Regions from separate parts of the Methylobacterium sp. Leaf466 genome, predicted to be linked through region 1. Evidence: predicted binding sites of a transcription regulator. Region 1 holds the regulator's gene; each other region holds the start of a gene.
The links. The regulator PhoB, encoded in region 1, activates phosphate uptake and scavenging genes when phosphate is short. The targets are predictions, from matches to a motif close to TGTCATNNANCTGTCAT.
Positions count from the first base shown of each region.

Region 2: a site for PhoB is predicted at 1,809-1,825, ahead of ASG59_RS07580 (CorA family divalent cation transporter). Genes of this name have one in related genera too.
Region 3: a site for PhoB is predicted at 2,346-2,362, ahead of ASG59_RS01395 (UDP-2,3-diacylglucosamine diphosphatase). Genes of this name have one in related genera too.

Region 1 is NZ_LMRC01000036.1:86,293-90,935, forward strand. It holds gene pstA (phosphate ABC transporter permease PstA) at 1-769, shown strand, start outside; gene pstB (phosphate ABC transporter ATP-binding protein PstB) at 823-1,641, shown strand; gene phoU (phosphate signaling complex protein PhoU) at 1,770-2,489, shown strand; gene phoB (phosphate regulon transcriptional regulator PhoB) at 2,522-3,223, shown strand; gene ASG59_RS19200 (GcrA family cell cycle regulator) at 3,294-3,827, opposite strand; gene ASG59_RS19205 (cell envelope integrity EipB family protein) at 4,374-4,643, shown strand, end outside.
Region 2 is NZ_LMRC01000012.1:271,100-275,742, reverse strand. It holds gene ASG59_RS07595 (hypothetical protein) at 48-449, shown strand; gene ppk2 (polyphosphate kinase 2) at 460-1,383, opposite strand; gene ASG59_RS07585 (DUF1508 domain-containing protein) at 1,552-1,734, shown strand; gene ASG59_RS07580 (CorA family divalent cation transporter) at 1,889-2,914, shown strand; gene ASG59_RS07575 (Orn/Lys/Arg decarboxylase N-terminal domain-containing protein) at 3,010-4,643, shown strand, end outside.
Region 3 is NZ_LMRC01000001.1:333,340-337,982, forward strand. It holds gene ASG59_RS01385 (D-2-hydroxyacid dehydrogenase) at 1-650, opposite strand, end outside; gene ASG59_RS01390 (aminotransferase class V-fold PLP-dependent enzyme) at 756-1,964, opposite strand; gene ASG59_RS01395 (UDP-2,3-diacylglucosamine diphosphatase) at 2,410-3,234, shown strand; gene ASG59_RS01400 (glycosyltransferase family 1 protein) at 3,231-4,295, shown strand; gene ASG59_RS01405 (ribonuclease HII) at 4,361-4,643, shown strand, end outside.

The sequences.
Region 1 (4,643 bases):
CGTCGTGCTCGGCTCGATCCTGCTCATGCTCATCGTCGAGGGGGTGAAGGGCTTCTCGCCGCTGCTGTTCACCGAGCCGACCCCCGGACCGGGCTCCGAGGGCGGCGGCATCGCCAACGCCATCCTCGGCAGCCTCGTGCTGACCCTGATCGGCATCGTCATCGCCACGCCGATTGGCGTGCTCGCGGGAACCTACCTGGCGGAGTACGGCCGCAACTCGAAGCTCGCGGACATCATCCGCTTCCTGAACGACATCCTGCTCTCGGCGCCCTCGATCCTGATCGGCCTCTTCGTCTACACGCTGATGGTCAAGCCGATGGGCAGCTACTCGGGCTGGGCCGGCGGCGTGGCGCTCGCCATCATCGCCACCCCGGTCATCGTGCGCACCACCGAGGACATGCTGCGCCTCGTCCCCTCCACCCTGCGCGAGGCGGGCGCGGCGCTGGGCGCTCCGCCCTCCATCGTGATCAAGGCGATCACCTGGCGCGCGGCGAGCGCGGGCATCGTCACCGGCATCATCCTGGCCCTGGCCCGGATCGCGGGCGAGACGGCACCGCTGCTGTTCACGGCGCTGAACAACAACAGCTGGTTTTCGGCCAACCTGATGGGCGGCATCCCCAACCTTCCGGTGATGATCTACCAGTTCGCGCTGTCTCCCTATCCGAACTGGCAGCAGCTGGCCTGGGCCGGGGCGCTCCTCATCACCGTCACGATCCTCGCCCTGTCGATCGTGGCCCGCTTCGTCATCAAGAGCGATCGCGCGCGCTGACAGCGCGTCGATCCGGTCCCTTCCTCTTCCGTCTCGACAAGGACGAACCCACGATGAGCGCCGAGCCCGCGATCCAAGCCGCCCAACTGACCGGGCGCCACAAGGCGGACGAGAACGCCCCGATCCGCATCGCCGTGAAGGATCTCAACTTCTATTACGGCAACTTCCACGGCCTGAAGTCGGTCAACCTCAACTTCCACGACCGGCAGGTGACGGCGCTGATCGGCCCGTCGGGCTGCGGCAAGTCGACGTTGCTGCGCACCTTCAACCGGATCTACAGCCTCTATCCCGAGCAGCGGGCCGAGGGCGAGATCATGCTCGACGGTCGCAACATCCTCGACCCGAAGATCGACCTCAACGAGCTGCGCTCGAAGATCGGCATGGTGTTCCAGAAACCGACGCCGTTCCCGATGTCGATCTACGACAACGTCGCCTTCGGCCTTCGCCTGTACGAGCGCCTGTCCAAGGCCGATCTCGACATCCGCGTCGAGGAATCCCTGCGCAAGGCGGCCCTGTGGGACGAGGCCAAGGACAAGCTCAAGCAGTCCGGCATGGGCCTCTCCGGCGGCCAGCAGCAGCGCCTGTGCATCGCCCGCACCGTCGCCCAGCGCCCGGAGGTGATCCTGTTCGACGAGCCGACCTCGGCGCTGGACCCGATCTCGACGGGACGCATCGAGGAGCTGATCGAGCAGCTGCGCTCCGAGTTCACGATCGTCATCGTGACGCACAACATGCAGCAGGCCGCCCGCATCTCGCAGTTCACGGCGTTCATGTACCTCGGCGAACTCGTGGAATTCGGGCCCACCACCCGGATCTTCATGAACCCCGAGAAACGCCAGACCCAGGACTACATCACCGGCCGCTTCGGCTGAGGCCGTTCGACCGCCGGACGGTCCCCATCAGCCATCGCATCGGACCCGACCTCGTCCGCTGCGAAATACTCTCCCGACCGATCCCGTTCGCCGTTCCCCGCCGGGGCGCCGACCCGAGGAGTGCGATCATGCCCGACCATATCGTCAGTTCCTACGACACCGACCTCGAGGACCTGCGCCGCGCGATCTCCGAGATGGGCGGCATCGCCGAGAAGATGATGAACGAGGCGGGCCACGCCCTCGTGCGGCGCGACGCCACCCTGGCCCAGACGGTCATCGCCGCCGACCAGCGCCTCGACGTACTGCAGCGCGAGATCGAGGAGCGGGCGATTTTGCTCATCGCGCGGCGCCAGCCGATGGCCATCGACCTGCGCGAAACCATCTCGGCGATCCGCGTGTCGAGCGATCTCGAGCGGATCGGCGATCTGGCCAAGAACGTCGCCAAGCGCGTCATCGCCATCGCCGGCGAGATCCAGTCGCAGAAGGTGGTCGTGGGCATGCAGCACATGGGCGACCTCGTCCAAGAGCAGCTCAAGGACGTGCTGGACGCCTATTCCAGCCGCGACATCAAGGCGGCGCACGACGTCTGGGAGCGGGACGGCGCCATCGACGCCCTCTACAATTCGCTGTTCCGCGAGCTCTTGACCTACATGATGGAAGACCCGCGCAACATCTCGTTCTGCACGCACCTGTTGTTCTGCGCCAAGAACATCGAGCGGATCGGCGACCACACTACCAACATCGCCGAGACGATCCATTACCTCGTCACCGGTGAGAACCTTCCCACCGATCGCCCGAAGAACGACGCGTCGAACTACGCCATGGTGGAGCCGCCGACCGGCGCCTGAAGCCCCCGGCAGGGACATCCCAGACAAAGCCCATGAGTACGCGTATCCTGATCGTCGAGGACGAGGAGGCCCTTACCCTCCTCCTCCGCTACAACCTCGAGGCGGAGGGGTTCACCGTCGACGCGGCCGCCCGCGGCGACGAGGCGGACCTGCGCCTGCAGGAACAGCTTCCCGACCTGGTGCTGCTCGACTGGATGCTGCCCGGCCTGTCGGGGATCGAGCTCTGCCGCCGCATCCGTGCGCGCCGCGAGAGCGAGACCCTGCCCGTCATCATGCTCACGGCCCGCGGCGAGGAGGGCGACCGGATCCGCGGTCTCGGCACGGGGGCGGACGATTATATCGTCAAGCCGTTCTCGGTGCCCGAACTGCTGGCGCGGGTGCGGGCGCTGCTGCGGCGCGCCAAGCCGGCGCATGTGGCGAGCCTGCTCATCGCCGGCGACATCGAGCTCGACCGGGTCAGCCACCGCATCCGCCGTCAGGGCCGCGAGATCCACCTCGGGCCCACCGAGTTCAAGCTGCTCGAATTCCTGATGCAGAGCTCCGGCCGGGTGTTCTCGCGCGAACAGCTCCTGGACGGCGTCTGGGGTCACGACGTCTACATCGACGAGCGCACCGTCGACGTCCACGTCGGCCGCCTGCGCAAGGCCATCAACCGCACGACCCAGTCCGATCCCATCCGCACCGTTCGCGGCTCAGGCTATTCGTTCGACGAGACCTTCGCCGTCGACGCGTGAGGCCGCCACGCGCGGTATCGCCGTCCCGACCGCGACATCCGCCGCCCGGCCGCGAGCCGGCCGTGAGGGATCAGCGGAATCCGCCGGCCCGGCGGTCGCGTTTGCGCTCGGTCGCCGGCTGATAGGCGATCTCGGCGTGATGGGTGCAATAGGGCAGGCCGGTGATCGCCCGGTCGCCGCAATAGTAGAAGTCCGTCGAGGTCGGGTCCCCCATCGGCCAGCGGCACATCGCTTCCCGCAGGTCCATGATCGTCACCCGCCGCGAGACCGCCAGGGTGACGGGATCGGCGGGCAGCGCGACGTCGAGTGTGGCGGCAGCGACGACCGCCTCGACGACGATCGGTTCCACCGGCGGCGGGAGCGTCGCCTCCTCGACGATGATCTCGACCTCCGCCTCGCGGGTCCCCTTCTTGCGCCCCGCGATCGCGGTGTCGGCGCTCTTCACGCGTCCCGAAAGCCCCAGGCGGTGGACCTTCCCGATCACGGCGTTGCGGGTCACGCCGGTCAGTTGCGTCGCGATCTGGCTCGCGCTCAGACCCTCTTCCCAGAGGCGGCGCAACAGCGCGACGCGTTCATCCGTCCAGCCCGGGACTGTGTCCATCATCGCCCCCTCAGACATTCGATCATCGCCCCGTCACGACGCAACACCCGCACCCGCCATCTTCGTAACGACCCAGTCGAAAAGGCCATTTCACGATGTCGTCATGACACGGTGTATTGAAAAGAACCGCACGCCTTCCACGGGAACGCTGGTTTCGCCGACGGCAAACCCATCACGACGCGCGCTCTGGTCGTCGTCGAACCGTCGTGTATTGACCGTCGCGCCGGATGCATCGTCAATCAGCGCGACCGTACAGGAGGCGTCGAGCCGTATGCAAGGGAGACCATGCACGCCCTGCGGCTTTCCACTGCCAATGGGTTCCCGCCACTGCCGATGGGCCCCTGCCACTGCCAATGAGGTTCCTGCCACTGCCGATGGGCTCCTGCCATCGCCGAGGGGTCTCCACGGCACGTCGCGGTCCGACCACTCCGAGCCCGCATTGTCGCCTAAGCCGGCGTGACTATGTCTGGGCGGTGCGACCGGACGGGTTTTGGTCGGCTCGCGTTTGAACAGGGAGACACCATGCGGTCGTCACGGCGGTTGGGAGGAATGGCGGCGGGCCTCGTCGTGGCTGCGGGGGCTGCGCAGGCGGCGGAGCCGATCCGCCTCGCCGGGCACCGCGCGGTGTACGAACTGTCCCTGGCCGAGAGCAGCGCCAGCCGTTCGGTGGAGAGTGCGCGCGGTCGCATCGTCCTCGATTTCGGCGGCGACGCCTGCAAGGGCTACACGATGCAGACCCGCCAGGTGACGCAGCTCCAGAGCGGGGAGAGCGGGAGCCGGACGTCCGACCTGCGCAACACGACGTTCGAGAGCGGGGAT
Region 2 (4,643 bases), on a different contig from region 1:
CTTCGATCAGAGCGCACCGCTCCCCATTCGATGAGATGTCCAGCGCCATGCGCCCATCTTCCGCCACGACCCTCACCGTCGGATCGGCCCTGTTCCTTCTGGCCGGCCTCCTGCCGGGCGAGGCCTCGTGCCTGCGCACGGTCGCCAACAAGACGCCGCACACCGTCCTGGTGAGTCAGGACGGCGGCCCCGCCTTCACGGTGCGTGCGCATGCGAGCCGCCGCTTGCGCTACGACAGGTCCGGCGAGATCGCGGTGTCCGTCGTGTGCAGGGCACGGGACCGTTTCGCGGCGCCGCAGCCGCCGGCCTTCACCGCACGCTATGCGGTCGTCGCCGTGCGCGATCGCTGCTGGGTCGACATCGACGGCGGCGGCACCGCACCGCTCGCCCTCAACGCGCCCCGCCAGGGCGACATCGTCGTGGCCCGGTACGGCCTGGCCTGCCCGTAGCCGCCCCCGATCAGTAGCGGGACGGCACGAACATCTCGGACGGGACCGGCTGGCGCGCGTAGTCGTCGTGTCGCACCCGCTCGGGCAGGACCACGGTGGGATGGGGGACCTCGCCGTAGGGGATCTGCGTCAGGAGGTGGTCGATGCAGTTGAGGCGGGCCTTCTTCTTGTCGACGGCCTCCACCACCCACCACGGCGCCTCCGGGATATGGGTGCGGGCGAGCATCACCTCCTTGGCCTTGGTATAGTCCTCCCAGCGGCGGCGGGACTCCACATCCATCGGCGACAGCTTCCACTGCTTGAGCGGGTCGTGGATCCGCATCTGGAAGCGTAGGGCCTGCTCCTGGTCGGTGATCGAGAACCAGTATTTCAGGACGATGATGCCCGAGCGGACCAGCATCCGCTCGAAATCGGGCACCGACTGGAAGAATTCCTCGTATTGCGCGTCGTTGCAGAAGCCCATCACCCGCTCGACGCCGGCGCGGTTGTACCAGGAGCGGTCGAACAGCACGATCTCGCCGTCGGCCGGCAGGTGGGCGACGTAGCGCTGAAAGTACCATTGCGTGCGCTCGCGCTCGCTCGGGGCGGGTAGGGCGGCCACGCGGCAGACGCGCGGGTTGAGGCGCTGGGTGATCCGCTTGATCGCGCCGCCCTTGCCGGCCGAATCGCGGCCCTCGAACACCACCACCACCCGCAGCTTCTGCGACTGGACCCAATCCTGCAGCCGGACGAGCTCGTGCTGGAGGCGGAACAGCTCGCGGAAGTAGAGCCTGCGGTCCATCTGCGGAGCGCGGGGATCGCCCGCGACGGCGTCGGCCAGGCGTTCGAGGCGCTCCTCCTCCATCTCCATTTCGAGTTCTTCGTCGAAGTCGTCGGCGACCTCCCTGCGGATCGCCTCGATGTCGAAGGTGCCTGCCTGCCGCCCGTGATCCATCGTCGTTCCAACGCCTCGAGGTCCCACGGGCGCTTAGACCATGCCGATGTGACAGTTCGGCGAAACGCCCCGCCGTCGCGCACGCCGCGGCGGGCACCCCTGGATTCCGACGCCGACATTCTTTAAGGTTGATTCGCTACCTAGAGTTATTATTGCGTGAGGACATCGATGAGCACCTGCAAGGGACGCGACGGCGACACCTGGGAGATCTACGCCAGCGGGACCGGCTGGCGGTGGCGCCGCACGGCATCGAACGGCAGGATCGTCGGCGCCTCCACGGAAACCTACGCCAGCAAGGCGAACTGCATCGAGAACGCGCGCCGCAACGGCATGGATTGCACGCCGGCGTAGGGCGCATGGTCGACAGGGGCCGGCCCGCGTCGTCTTCCGGCGACGCGAGGCGGCCCGGTCAGGCTCGGCAAGGGCGTCATCAAGGTGTCGCCGCTACGCGCGATGGAGCCGGGGACGGTTCGGCACTTTGCCGGCGAGGAACCGGCAGGGCCCGATGCCGCGACTTCTCACCGACGAGGCCGTCCTTCCCGGCCTGATCTTCGGGCTCCACTTCGACGGGCGGGGCCGCGCCTTGCTCCTCGAGACCGGCGCCGACCTGCCGCCGCTCGATGCCGCCGCCGGCTTCGTGTGGCTCCACGTCGACCTCGTCGATGCGCGCCTTCACGGCTCCGTCGAAGCCGGGCGGCTCGGACCGCCGCGTCTGGCCGCGGCGATCTTCGCCCGTGACGGCCACCAGCGCGTGGTGGTCGATGGAGCGGAGTTCGGCCTCGTCGTCGCCGATCGCGAACGGGATTTCGCCGGCGCGCTGAGCGACGAACCCACCGGCCGGCTACATTGCGTGCTCGGGCAGGGCTACCTCGTCAGCGGGCGCCGACACGCCACGGCCTGCGCGGAGGCCGCCCGCGACGCCGCCCTGGCAGGCCTGACGGTCACCTCGCCCGCCCGCCTGCTCGAACTCTTCGTCGGCCACGTCGTCCAGGCGATGGAGGCGGGCGCCGTCCGCATGTCCGAGGAACTCGACGCCATCGAGGACCGGATCCTCGACGGGGCGGGTGCCGACGACACCGGTCCGTTGGCGCCGATCCGTCGCCGGGCGGTGCGCCTGCGCCGCCAGGTCGCCGGCCTCGGCGCCGTGTTCCACCGCCTGGAGGCCGAGACCGACGACGACGGCGACGCCTTGCCGGAGGCGGTGATGACCATGGCCGCCCGCGTCGTCCAGCGCATCGATTCCCTCGACCGCGACATGGGTGTGCTGGCCGAGCGCAGCCGCCTGCTCCAGGACGAGATCGCCGGCCGCACCGCCGCGCAGACCAACCGACAGCTCTTCACCCTCTCGATCCTGACCTCCCTGTTCCTACCGCCGACCCTGGTGACGGGCGTGTTCGGCATGAACAGCAAGGGCCTGTTCCTCGCCGACTTCGAGAACGGCTCGACCATCGCCCTGGGGATCGGCGCGCTCTCGTCCCTCGCGGTGTTCCTCGTCATCCGCCGCCTCGGTGTCGCTGGTCGGCGCGGTTGATCCCCGGGCGCATTGCGCCCATCACCAGCACGCCGTCATCGCCGCGTCATCCCGCGTCGCAACGGTGACGATCCCACCACGGAGCCTTCCCCCGCATGGACTTCTTCCGCCGCTTCACCGTGCTGATGTGCGCGCCCAACTTCGATCCGGACGACCTCGAGGGCGTGCGCGTCCAGCAGATCCTCACCTCCATCGAAAAGCTCGGCTTCGAGGTGGTGCGCGCCCGGCGCGTCGAGGATGCGGCCATCGCGGTCCAGACCGACGCCGCCATCGGCTGCATGGTGGTGGATTGGGGCAAGCGCGGGCTCGACGGCAAGGCGGCGGCGCTGATCAACCTCATGAGGAAGCGCGGGCTCGAGATGCCCATCGTCATCATGGTCCGAAGGAAGCGCCTGGAGGACATCCCCGTCGAGGTGCTCGACTTCATCGACGGCTACATCTTCCTCGCCGAAGAGACCCCCGACTACATCGCCCGCGGCCTCGTCAGCCGCGTCAAGCAGTACGCCGAGACCCTGAAGACGCCGTTCTTCGGCGCGCTGGTGGATTACGCCGAGCAGGGCAACCAGCTCTGGACGTGTCCGGGCCACAACGGCGGCATCTTCTACAACCGCTCGCCCATCGGGCGGATCTTCGTCGAGCACCTCGGCGAGGCGGTGTTCCGCGACGACCTCGACAACTCGGTGCTCGACCTCGGCGACCTGCTTGTCCACGAGGGCCCGGCCCTCAAGGCGCAGAAGGAGGCGGCCGTCATCTTCGGAGCGGAGAAGACCTACTTCGTCCTCAACGGCACCTCGGCCTCCAACAAGATCGTCCTGTCGGCGCTCGTGGCCGAGGGCGACCTCGTGCTGTTCGATCGCAACAACCACAAGGCGGCCCATCACGGCGCCCTGTTCCTCGGCGGCGCCGTGCCGGTCTTTCTCGAGACCGACCGCAACTGCTTCGGCCTCATCGGCCCGATGTACCACGAGGCCCTGGACGAGGCCGCGATCCGGGAAAAGATCCGCACCAACCCGCTGGTCACCGACAAGGAGGCGTGGAAGCGCGAGCGCCCGTTCCGCGTCGCGGTGGTGGAGCAATGCACCTACGACGGCACGATCTACAACGCCCAGATGATCCTGGAGAAGATCGGCCACCTCTGCGACTACATCCTCTTCGACGAGGCCTGGGCCGGCTTCATGAAGTTCCACCCGCTCTTCGCGGGCCGCTTCGCCATGGGGCTCAAGAACCTCGACGAGACCTCGCCCGGCATCATCGCCACCCAATCGACCCACAAGCAGCTCGCGAGCTTCTCCCAGGCCTCGCAGATCCATACCAAGGACAGCCACATCCGCGGCCAGACCCGGCGGATCGAGCACCGGCGCTTCAACGAGACCTTCCTCGTCCACGCCTCGACCTCGCCGTTCTATCCGCTGTTCGCCTCCCTCGATGTCGGCGCGCAGATGATGAAGGGCCGCTCGGGCGTGGTGCTGTGGGACGACACCATTCGGCTCGGCATCGAGTGGCGCAAGAAGGTCCGCGCCATCCGCCGCGAGTTCGAGGAGAAGGAGGGCGACCCGCTGCGCCGCTGGTTCTTCGACCCCTTCGTGCCCGACACGGTGAAGGGACCGGACGGCAAGGTGCCGTGGGAGAGCATCTCCACCGACGAACTCGCCAGCGACTCGAAATACTGGGAGCTGACGCCGGGCGCCTCCTGGCACGGCTTCACCCACGTGGCGCCCGACTACGCCAT
Region 3 (4,643 bases), on a different contig from region 1:
GCCAGCTGCTCGCGCCCGATCATGTTGCGGGTCTCGGGCGTCAGCGGCGCGTGCAAGGTGATGACGTCCGATTCCGTCAGGATCGTCTCGAAGTCGACGAGGCCTTCCTGCGGGAACACGTCGTAGGCGATGACCTTCATGCCGAGGGCTTCGGCGCGCTTGGCGATGGACTTGCCGAGCGCCCCGTAGCCGACGATACCCAGGGTCGAGCCTGCGATGTCGTGGATCGGGTAGTCGAAGTAGCAGAACTGGGTGGACTTGGCCCAGTCGCCCCGGCGCACGGAGTTCGCGTAGGGCACGATGGCCCGGCGCAGGGCGAACATCAGTCCGATCACGTGCTCGGGCACGGTGTTGAAGGCGTAGTTGCGGATGTTGACGACGGTGATGCCGCGCTCCTTGGCGGCGGCCTTGTCGACGACGTCGGTGCCGGTGGCGGCCACCGCGATCAGCTTGAGGTCCGGCAGCCTCGCCAGGGTGTCGGCCCGCATCGGAACCTTGTTGATCAGCGCGATCGACGCGCCCTGAAGCCGCTCGACAATCTCGTCGGGCGTCCAGGTCGACTCGTATTCCTTGTACGCGTGCGGGAAATTGAATTCGCGCACGGTGGCGTCGAGGGACTCACGGTCGAGGAAGACGATTTTGTGCGTCATGGAAACTCTCGGTGACGTCCCCGCGCGAGGCACGGCCGAACGCGAACGCGTGGTCTGTCGAAAGTCCGGGGCCGGTCGTGGAGACCGGCCCCGGGAGGGGTCGGATCAGGCCTTGAACAGCGGGTTCTCGCGCAGGTAGCTCGAGGCGGCGGCGACGCCGGAGCCCGGCTGCACCTTCACGCCGTTGTCCAGCATCGACATCTCGGCACCGGCGATGGCGCCGAGCAACGAGAGCTCGTTCAGGTCACCGACGTGGCCGATGCGGAACACCTTGCCGGCCACTTTGCTCAAGCCCGCGCCGAGCGCCAGGTTGTAGCGCACGTAGGCGTGCTTGATGATCGCGGCGGCGTCGACACCCTCGGGAGCGAGGATCGCCGTCACCGTGTCGGAGTTCCACTTGGGCTCCTTGGCGCAGGTCTTGAGGCCCCAGGCCGCCACGGCCTGGCGGGTCGCCTCGCCGAGCACGTGATGGCGGTGATAGACGTTCTCGAGGCCTTCCTCTTTGATGCAGGCCAGCGCCTCGCGCAGGCCGTAGAGCAGCGGCAGCGACGGGGTGTAGGGGAAGTAGCCGCCCGGGTTCTGCTTCTGGTGGTCGGACCAGGCGAAGTAGACGGCCGCGAGACGGTCGTTCTTGCCCGAGGAGGTCTCGGCGGCCTTGAGCGCCTTCTGGCTGACGCAGATCACGCCGAGGCCGGCCGGCAGCATCAGGCCCTTCTGGGAGCCGGCGATGGCGCAATCGACCTTCCACTGGTCGGCGTAGAACGGCAGCGAGCCGATCGAGGACACGCCGTCCACGAACAGCAGCGCCGGGTGGCCGGCCGCGTCGATGGCCTTGCGCACCGCACCGATGTCGCTGGTGACGCCGGTGGCGGTCTCGTTGTGGACCGTCATGACGGCCTTGATCTCGTGGTTCTTGTCGGCCCGCAGGGCCTCCTCGATCCGCTGAGGATCGGCGCCGGTGCCCCACTCCTCGTCCTGGACGATGACCTCGAGGCCGAGGCGCTCGGCCATGTCGACCCAGAGATGGCTGAACTGGCCGAAGCGCGAGGTCAGCACCTTGTCGCCGCGCGACAGGGTGTTGGTGAGCGCGGATTCCCAGATGCCCGTGCCGGAGGCCGGGAACAGGAAGATGGTGCCGTCGGTCGAACCGAACACCATCTTGGTGTCCTCGAACAGGGGCTTGGTCAGCGCCGGGAAATCCACCGAGCGGTGATCCTCGGAGGGGACGATCATCGCCCGCATCACGCGGTCGGGGATGTTGGTCGGGCCCGGCACGAAGAGGTGGTTGCGACCAGGCCGTTTCGTTGGCGCCATGATGATTGTCTCCGGTTCCCAGTGCGTCTCGCGACCGCGATGTGGCGGCGCCTCGAACGATGATTGTCTGCCGACGGGTCGTGACGACCCGGCGCGCCCATCCCTGTAGTCCAGAGCGTCGTACGGGTGTCGCGTTCGTAGAACGCCGTCCACCGGTTCCGTCCGCTCCGTCCCGAAACGCCGACCCGGCGTGAGATGGCCGCGCGCAAGGGACGGCTCGCGCCGCCCCTGTCGCGCCGGCAATATGGCGAGCTTCCGCTGTGAAGGAAAACTGAAAAAACTTGTCCACGCGACTCAAAAAATTGCGCTGCAACAGAGGGCCCGCCCGTGGCCGCCGACGACCGGTTTCCCGGGGCGCGCTCGGGCTGCCGCGTGGGGCCGCGTCATCAAACTGATACGGGAATCCGGTTTGGCTCCGGCACGACGCGTCTGCCCGGAGATCCCCGTGAGCGAAGACAACGAGAAGGCGATCCGTGTCCGGACGCTCTTCCTGTCCGACATGCACCTGGGCACCAAGGGCTGCCAGGCCGCCCTGCTGCTCGACTTCCTGCGCGACTACGATGCCGACGAGATCTACCTCGTCGGCGACATCGTCGACGGATGGCAACTGAAGTCGGGCTGGTACTGGCCCCAGAGCCACAACGACGTGGTGCAGAAGCTGCTGCGCAAGGTCCGCAAGGGCACGAGCCTGATCTACGTGCCCGGCAACCACGACGAGTTCCTGCGCGACTACCTCGGCGCGCACTTCGGCGGCATCGAGGTCGCCGACCAGCGCGTGCATGTGGCCGCCGACGGCAAACGCTACCTCGTCATCCACGGCGACCAGTTCGACATGGTGGTGCGCCACGCCAAGTGGCTCGCCTACCTCGGCGATGGCGCCTACACGGCGGCGCTCTTCATCAACACGCACCTCAACACCGTGCGCCGCCGCCTCGGTCTGGCCTATTGGTCGCTCTCGGCCTGGGCCAAGCTGAGGGTGAAGAACGCCGTCAACTTCATCGGCAAGTTCGAGGAGCTGCTCGCGGCGGAAGCCAAGCGCGTCGGGGCGGACGGGGTCATCTGCGGCCATATCCACCACGCCGCCAACCGGCAGATCGACGGGCTGACCTACCTCAACACCGGCGACTGGGTGGAATCCTGCACGGCCATCGTCGAGCATTACGACGGCACGATGGAGGTGCTGCATTATCCCAGTGTCCTGCGCGCCCGCGAGGCCGCCTCCGCGGTGACCATCGCGGTCGACAGGGGCGGGGCGCGGGCCGTCGCGTGAGGCTGCTCATCGCCACCGATGCCTGGCACCCCCAGGTCAACGGCGTCGTGCGCTCCCTCGAGCACATGGCCGCGGCGGGACACGCCTTCGGCTTCGAGACGATCTTCCTCACCCACGAGAACTTCGCGTCCCTGCCGCTGCCCGGCTACCCCGAGATCAGGCTCGCCTATGCGACCCGCACGAAGGTCGCCCGGCTGTGGTCGCAGTTCGCGCCGACCCATGTCCACATCGCCACCGAGGGGACGGTGGGCTACGCTACGCGCCGCCTCTGCCTGGCGCAGGGGCGGCCCTTCACGACGAGCTACCACACCCGCTTTCCCGAATACCTCTCCGCCCGACTGCCGGTGCCGGAAGCCTGGAGCTATGCCTGGCTGCGACGTTTCCACGATGCCGCCAATGGCACCATGGTCAGCACGCCGTCCCTGGAGCAGGATCTCTCCGCGCGGGGCTTCACGCGCCTGATGCGCTGGACGCGCGGTGTCGACACTGACCTGTTCCGGCCTCAGGAGAGCGACGCGCTGGCCGGCCTGCCGCGCCCCGTCTTCCTCTTCGTGGGCCGTGTCGCCGTCGAGAAGAACATCGCGGCCTTCCTCGACCTCGATCTGCCTGGCAGCAAGGTCGTGGTCGGCGACGGTCCAGACCGCGCCAGGCTGGCCTCGCTCTACCCGGCCGCCCGCTTCCTTGGGATGCGGACCGGCGCCGGCCTCGCCGCGGTCTACGCCGCCGCCGATGTCTTCGTGTTCCCGAGCCTCACCGACACCTTCGGCATCGTGCTCCTGGAGGCTCTGGCCTCCGGCGTGCCCGTGGCCGCCTACCCGGTCACCGGCCCCCTCGACGTGATCGGCGGCACCGACGCCGGCGTGCTCGACGCGGATCTGCGCAAGGCGGCCCTGGCGGCCCTCGACATCCCGCGCAAGACCTGCCGGACGGAGGCCTTGCGCTACACCTGGACCGAGAGCGCGCGGCAGTTCTTCGGCAACATCGAGCGCGCCCACGGGCTGCCCGCGCGACGGCGCGAGCGCGTCGCGCCCGCCGTTGTCGGTTCGGTCGAGCCCCGTTAGACGATCCCTGTCCCTGCCGGACGAGCGGTTCGGCCCCGGGGCTCGTTCTTCGCGCGACGGTTCTCATGCCTCCCTTCGATCCCGCGTCGCCCGGCCGCTATCCCGCCGTCGTCGGCTGCGACGAGGTCGGGCGCGGGGCCCTGTGCGGGCCAGTGGTGGTGGCGGCGGTCTGGTTCGATCCCGCCGCGATCCCGCCGTCGGTGCTGGGACGCCTGGACGACAGCAAGCGCCTCGACCGCGCGACCCGCGAGGCGCTGGCGCCGGAGATCCGGGCCTGCGCGCGTATCGCGCTGGCCGCCGGCTCCCGCGCCCTCGTCGACCGGATCAACGTGCGCGCCGCCACGCTCG